Regions from separate parts of the Lactococcus allomyrinae genome, predicted to be linked through region 1. Evidence: riboswitches for the same ligand, from Rfam matches in the RefSeq annotation. Region 1 holds a riboswitch; the other holds the start of a gene.
What was found. Region 1 has a riboswitch for thiamine pyrophosphate ahead of thiM (hydroxyethylthiazole kinase). Riboswitches for the same ligand answer to the same signal wherever they lie in the genome.

Region 1 (3,725 bases):
TCCTTTATTGTACCAATAGACTCCACCTGCTTTATCCAATGCTGAAATATCATATTTTTGATTGTTAAGGATATAAAAATCAATCAAAAAAATAGGAATCACAGGAATCATTGTCATCCCAATTACCGAAAGAAATGCGGTAAAACTTGCTAAAAAACTATTGATGATAAGTGGGATAAATGAAATCAATGAAGCAAGAATGGTTACAATAACCAATGAACGATTGAAACTTGTTCTCTTAAAGATATTGTTATAAGCTGAACCTGCTGCTAACAGGCTGACTGCATTTGAGGTAGTTGATGTGATAACAATAACTAATAATGCCACCAAGCCTAGACCAAGTTTTGTTGCAACAACAGATGGATCTGAATTTTCTGGATTGAAGTTGTTCAAACTTAAAGCCATCGCAATCGTAGAAAACATACCGATTGAAGCGAACCACCATGTTCCTATATTTACACCGATAAAGGATACTGCAAGTGCTGCTTTTTTATTTTTAGCAAATCTTGAAAAATCTGAACCAGCCATTGCCCACCCAAGATTAAAAACTGCCAATGTATCAATAACTTTTCCAGAAGACATTTTGATATTTATTGCTGGCTTCCAATTTATCAACTGATGCCAAGAAAAATCATGAAAAACAACAATCATTTCCCAAAGCACTAAAATATAAATCAACCAAATCCCAAAACGTTCCAATATTCGAATTGATTTTTCTCCCATAGATACAGATAAAAGGTGTAAAATCATCATAATAAAGATTCCTGTACCAATGCTGATGTAAGCATTATTCGAATTGATTGCTGGAAATTTGAATAAGGCATTGAGCATCATAGCCATTGACACTGCCGCAATAAATGTGTTTGCCGCTGCCCAACCCATAAATTGAATAATGTTAATCATTGAAGGTAAAACTGAACCTCGAACTCCAAACGAAGGTCGAGTCAAATACATCGCGGGTAAACCTGTTTTATAGCCCATATATGCTGCAATAGATAAAAAAGCGTAAGACATCAATCCAACAATAACTAAATCAACCGATGCTGTCCACACACCTGCCGCAGCTATTACACCGCCTGTAAACCAAGTACCATTATTCGCATTTGCATTAACCCATGTTGCGAATGAATCCCATGCTCCTGCCGTTCTTCGCTCTGGTGAAACCTGTAAATCTTCCACTTTTTATTTTGCCTCTCTTGCTTTTTGATAAATTTCATCAAGAAATGCATTTATGAACATTCCTGGTAAATTCTGAACATCCTCTGTAGCCCGCACTCCTGCTTCGCCAAAAAATTTCGTTGCTTCATAAGCAGATTGGATAAGATTATCTGATACTGCCACAAAAGTTCCAATTGTCGCTGATAACATATCGCCACACCCTACATTTACCTTAAAAAGTGGGCTGTCAGTACTGACAAATAAGACTTTATTTCCGTCAGTAACAACATCCGTTTTCCCTGTTTGGACAATAATCGCTCCCGTTCTTTTTGCAGCAATTTTTGCATTTTCTGGACTTACTGTCAGCTCTAGTGCATCAATTCCTTTACTGACAACTTTTTTGTCAGCAAACCAAGCAATCTCTGCTGCGTTGCCGCGGATAATGTCAAAACTTACAGCATTTAACAGTTGGTTGACTACACTTGCACGGTAAGGAACATTAACTGCAACAGGGTCTAAAACTATCGGTTTATTCATTTGATTTGCCAATTGACAAGCTTTAAGAAATATTGGTCCATCAGCTTCACTGATTGTTCCAATATTGACTACTAGGGCATCCGCAATAGTAAGTAAAGACTCAATTTCTTGAATTTCCTTTGTCATTAAAGGTGATGCACCCAAAAAACTTATGACGTCAGCTACTCTTTGCGTGGTGACTTGATTTGCAAGGTTCAACACTAACGGTTTTACTTTTTGAATTTGTGTCAAAATAGACATAAAAAAACTCCTTTGTTTGCACAAGGAGGGATAATTAAAAAGAGAAAAATGATTTTCCAAATAATAGTTTAAAAGAAATATCCTTTGGAAATACATACACATCCCTACGCAAGTATTAACCTGATCAGGTCTGATGGTCTTTCTCAACTGACAGAATTTTTTATCATTGTCAGTACCCATTGTGCTTATTTTATTTATTTCGGAAGTAATTTAAAAACTTCGCACTTCACTCATTCATTGTAGCATATTTTCTCTCAGACATCAGATTTCCAAAATTATAAAAGAAAAAAGACTCCAAAAGGAGTCTATTTTTAGTCTTCTGTATACCAGTCGTAGTGGAAAATTCCAGGACGATCTGTACGTTCATAAGTATGTGCACCAAAGTAATCACGTTGTGCTTGAATCAAGTTAGCTGGAAGATTTGCCGAACGGTAACTATCATAATAGCTGATAGCTGATGTGAATGTTGGTACAGGAATACCAGATTGAACAGCAAGTGTTACAACATCACGGACAGATTCTTGATAACGTTTTGTGATGTCAATGAAGTAGTCATCAAGCAAAAGATTTTCAAGAGCATTATCTTTATTAAAGGCATCAGTAATATTTTGCAGAAATTCTGCACGAATGATACATCCAGCACGCCAGATTTGTGCAATGGTAGCATATGGAAGATCCCAATCGTACTCTTTAGAGGCTTGACGAAGCTGGGCAAAGCCTTGAGCATAACTCATGATTTTTGAGAAATATAGCGCTTGACGGATTTTTTCAACAACTTCTTTCTTATCGCCTGAGAAATTTGCTGTAGGTCCAGACAAAATACTGCTTGCTTTCACGCGTTCGTCTTTATAAGTTGAGATGAAACGAGCAAATACTGATTCGGTAATCAATGGCAATGGAACACCGAGGTCAAGTGCAGATTGTGATGTCCATTTACCTGTTCCCTTATTCCCCGCTTTGTCAAGAATAACGTCAACAATATAATTGTCCGTATCTTCGTCGTCCTTACGCTTCAATACTTCTTTAGTGATTTCAATGAGATAGCTATCAAGCTCTCCTTCATTCCATTCTTCAAAAATAGCTTGAATCTCAGCATTATCAAGTCCAATCACACGTTTCAGAAGATCATATGACTCTGCAATAAGTTGCATATCACCATATTCGATTCCATTATGAACCATTTTCACATAGTGACCTGCTCCATTTGGACCCATATAAGCCACACATGGTGCGCCATCTTGTGGAGCTTTAGCAGAGATTTCTTCAAGAATCGGAGCAACAAGTTCATACGCTTCTCTTTGACCTCCCGGCATGATTGAAGGTCCTTCTAAAGCACCTTTTTCTCCCCTGAAACACCTGTCCCAATAAAGTTAATTCCTGAATCGGCCAGTTCCGCATTACGTCGCATTGTATCTGGGAAATGTGTATTCCCACCATCAATTAGAATATCACCTTTATCCAAGTGAGGCAAAAGTGACTTAATTGTCGCATCGGTAGCGTTACCTGCTTGTACCATTAGCATGATACGACGAGGTTTTTCGATGGCTGCTACAAATTCTTCAACTGTTTTTGTGAGAACAAAATTCTTGTCTGGATGTTCGGCAACGACTTCTTCTGTTTTTGAAGTTGTCCGATTGAAAAGAGCAACAGTATAGCCACGTGACTCAACGTTAAGGGCAAGATTTTTCCCCATAACAGCCATTCCGACAACACCAAAGTTTGCTTGTGTCATTATAAAATCCTCCGGATTTATTTTTATATATACTAGTCCACTTTAAAATCCAGCAGGA
Region 2 (3,725 bases), 260 kb from region 1:
CGCTTTGGGAGAAAATTATTTTGGGAGAAGGTGAGACCACTGGACTTGATACAGCTGGGATATACTTGAACGAGAAAACCGAGCGTAAGGTAAGTGGACCATATGGTCGAGGAATGTTTGGTTCGATGAGTGGGACATCAACTAATATAGCTGAGGGTCTGATTGGTCTTGGAGCATGGATTGCTACAGGTCAAGGTTCATCGGGTGCATGGCGTTTTGTAGATAAAAATGTTGATTATGAGGACCTTGTTGCGGTAACCTGGGATAGTTTGAGCAATCAAACAGCCACTTGGGGAGGAACAGGCACATACAATATGGAAGATAGACTTAATAAACTGGAAGCTAATGATACTTTAACTATCGCTTTACCTCGTACAAACTATAATAGCGGATTTGCAAGTAATAATCCTGCGAATGATTTTTATATTCCTTACGTCGGGGGAACAATTTGTTATTCCTGACTATTCGTAGAAATACTCCCGAAAATCGTACAGCAATGGTTAATGCAGGTTTATTAAACCGTAATTATCATAATACTTCTACTCATCAGCAACAAGATTTCATCTGGCAAAAATATACGGTTAGTGTCACTCAACAGGAAGAAGATTTGTTTACATTCGTGTCTTACTCTACAGCTGTTCTAGATGAGTGGGTTTATGATATTAGCTTTGCCACCATGACATTCATGGAAGGTGCAACTTTTGGCGAGGAAGGCGACTTTGAGTTGTTAGAGCAAGAGCCACCTCCGCCAGAGGAAGACAATGGCAACGGCGATAATGGAAATGGAACCCCACCAAATGGCGATAATGGGCAAAACAATAATGGCGACACTCCACCGAACAGAGATAATGAACAAAATGGTAGTGGAAAAGACAATGAAAATGAAAACATCAATGATGGTGCTGAAGACAATAACGATAGTAGTGCTAATGGTGGTAACGATACTAACGTCAATGATCTTATCACAGGCGCCGAAAATGTTGACCTCCCTCAGACAGGGACTGCTACCTCTGCTTTAGGTCTAGCAGGTCTTGCCACTCTAGGAATTGCTGCTACCACATTAGTAGGTAAAAAGCGAAATAAAGATAGAAAGAATACGAAAAAATAGCTTGTATGATTGTAAAAACGAAGTTTATAAGCTTCGTTTTCTTTTACTTTTAATCCCCCTAAAATGACTTTCTACCAAAATTATGCTAAACTTAAAGCTGTAAAATATTTTTGCACAATGGGTCTCGTAACAGCGAGTGAGAAATACCATCTGACCTGATCTGGATAATGCCAGCGTAGGAATGTGTTATAAGGCAAATAATGCCACCTCTCAAAACCCTCCTTTTGTGCTTATCAAAAAGGAGATTTTTTATGTCTAATTCTAAATTCAACATCCGTTTGTTGACTGAGATAGCCTTCATGGCTGCGCTCGCTTTCATCATCAGCCTTATTCCTAATACTGTCTATGGCTGGATTATTATTGAACTAGCCTGTATTCCAATCTTGCTACTAAGTTTACGTCGTGGATTTGTTGCAGGAGTTATTGGCGGGCTCATTTGGGGAATCCTTGCAATTATCACTGGGCACGCTTATATCCTCACACTCAGCCAAGCCTCTCTAGAATATATCTTAGCGCCACTCTCTCTGGGTCTTGCTGGTCTTTTCCGCCAAAAGACGCTCCAGCTCAAATTTTCCCCTGTTCTATTAGGGATTTTCATAGCTGTTCTTGTTAAATACTTCTTCCACTTTATTGCAGGTATCATCTTTTGGAGTCAGTACGCATGGAAAGGGTGGGGAGCCGTGGCCTACTCACTCGCCGTAAACGGCATTAGCGGAATCCTTACTGCCATAGCAGCAATGGTTATCCTCTCCATTTTCATCAAAAAATTCCCTCAGATATTTGTTCCCAAAACAAACTAATTTTCACCAAAACTAAGTTAAACTGTAGCTCATTTATTCTAAAGCAAAAACAGCTTTTACATACATACCATATAAAGGACTTGAAGTTTTATCTCCAAGTCCTTATAATGAAATCATGGCTAAAAAGCAAAAATTAAAGAAAACACTTGTTGAGCAAATTCTTGACAAAGCAAAGATAAAGCATATCGGTCTTGCTATCAACGCACTTGAAAGCGACACACTCCCTGACAACATCACGCGTAGCGACATCTATAAAACCCTTGCCCTCATCGGAGATAGGACAGGTCCAATCATCGGTATCCTTCCTTTGACCGAACACCTCTCAGAGAAAAAGCTCGCAAAAGTCAGTGGCAACAAAAAAGTCACTATGATTCCACAAAAAGAGCTGCAAAAAACAACAGGCTATATCCACGGTGCAAATAACCCTATCGGAATCTGGCAAAACAAGAAATTTCCGATTTTTATAGACACAATCGCCCAAGATAAAGACTTTATCATCTGTTCGGCAGGTGAACTTGGACGTAGTATTCAGATTGAACCAAAAACTTTAGCAAATTTTGTTCATGCTCAATTTGCTGAAATACGCGAAATTTAACCAATACTAAAAAATCAAAGCTTGCAAAAGTTTTGATTTTTTAGTATATTTTATTTTATCTATAAAACAACTATCTATCTTCTACTTTTACACAAAATTTAATGCTTAAAAGGATTTTATATGCAAAATACAAAGCTTTATTCACTCACATTGATTGCAATAGGTGCCGCAATCATTGCAGTGCTTTCACCATTAGCTATTCCAATAGGAATCGTCCCTATCACTTTACAAACACTTGCCGTAGGTCTTGTCGCGACCGTTCTCAAAGCTCGTGAAACTTTTTTTGCTATTTTAATTTATTTAATTCTTGGTTTTATTGGTATTCCTGTATTCACAGGAGGAACTTCTGGTATTGCCGTTCTTTTTGGAGCAACAGGTGGTTTTCTCGTTGCCTTTTTGTTTATAGGTACTTTGATTTCTTGGGCACTCCACAAAATAGAGTACCGACTATTCCCAGCACTCACAGTTAATATTATTGGTCATATCCTCATGCTCCTTGTAGGCACACTATGGATTAAATTATTTATGAACATTGAATTTGCAAATGCATTGCGAGCAGGTTTTACCCCATTTTTAGTCGTGGAGATTATTAAAGCAGTGCTTGTTACCATTTTTGGCTTGGCAGTTATCCGCGCACTTTCTCCTGTAAATAAATACTTTACAAACTAGCTCAAAACCGCTACAATTAACCTATGTTTACTAAAGTCCTTATCGCGCTTTATCCTTTAATTGTATTCATAGCGCTCGTGTTTATTTTCAAGTTTTTCAAATTACGTCATATTACCAATCGCAAACTCAAAATTCCAGATATCTTTACGATTTTTCTGATTTTAGGTATGCAGATTTTCTCAAAAAATGCGACAAGTATCAGCGTTCTTCCTTACTATCTGCTTATCATCTCAGGATTAGCACTTGTTTTGCTCTTACTTGATTTATTCTATTATAAGCACTTTAGTTATCGCCGCTTCTTAAAGCTTTGGTGGCGTATAACATTTTTCATTACTTTTATCATCTACATCGGTGTTGTTGTGATGGTCTTTGTCCATTAAAATAAATAGAAAAAACCAGCTGATACGCTGGATTTTTTTTATTTATTTCCTAGTTCTTTCAAAAGAACACCAAATTCTTCTTCGGACAAAGTAATTCCTTTGCCCATCTTCTCATGGTCAGGTGACCAAGTGCGAATATCATATTTTGGTTCTGCATCATTCCAAGAGACACG

Region 2: another riboswitch for thiamine pyrophosphate. It lies ahead of thiT (energy-coupled thiamine transporter ThiT); the one in region 1 lies ahead of thiM (hydroxyethylthiazole kinase).

Annotation. Positions count from the first base shown of each region.
Region 1 is NZ_CP032627.1:77,873-81,597, reverse strand. Features, by position in the region: gene D7I46_RS00475 (cytosine permease) at 1-1,179, opposite strand, end outside; gene thiM (hydroxyethylthiazole kinase) at 1,183-1,935, opposite strand; TPP riboswitch at 2,020-2,125, opposite strand; partial or broken gene gndA (NADP-dependent phosphogluconate dehydrogenase) at 2,247-3,667, opposite strand.
Region 2 is NZ_CP032627.1:2,514,793-2,518,517, reverse strand. Features, by position in the region: gene D7I46_RS12075 (hypothetical protein) at 1-461, shown strand, start outside; gene D7I46_RS12070 (LPXTG cell wall anchor domain-containing protein) at 449-1,108, shown strand; TPP riboswitch at 1,216-1,307, shown strand; gene thiT (energy-coupled thiamine transporter ThiT) at 1,360-1,908, shown strand; gene D7I46_RS12060 (aminoacyl-tRNA deacylase) at 2,024-2,503, shown strand; gene D7I46_RS12055 (biotin transporter BioY) at 2,624-3,172, shown strand; gene D7I46_RS12050 (DUF3397 domain-containing protein) at 3,196-3,552, shown strand; gene D7I46_RS12045 (YdbC family protein) at 3,591-3,725, opposite strand, start outside.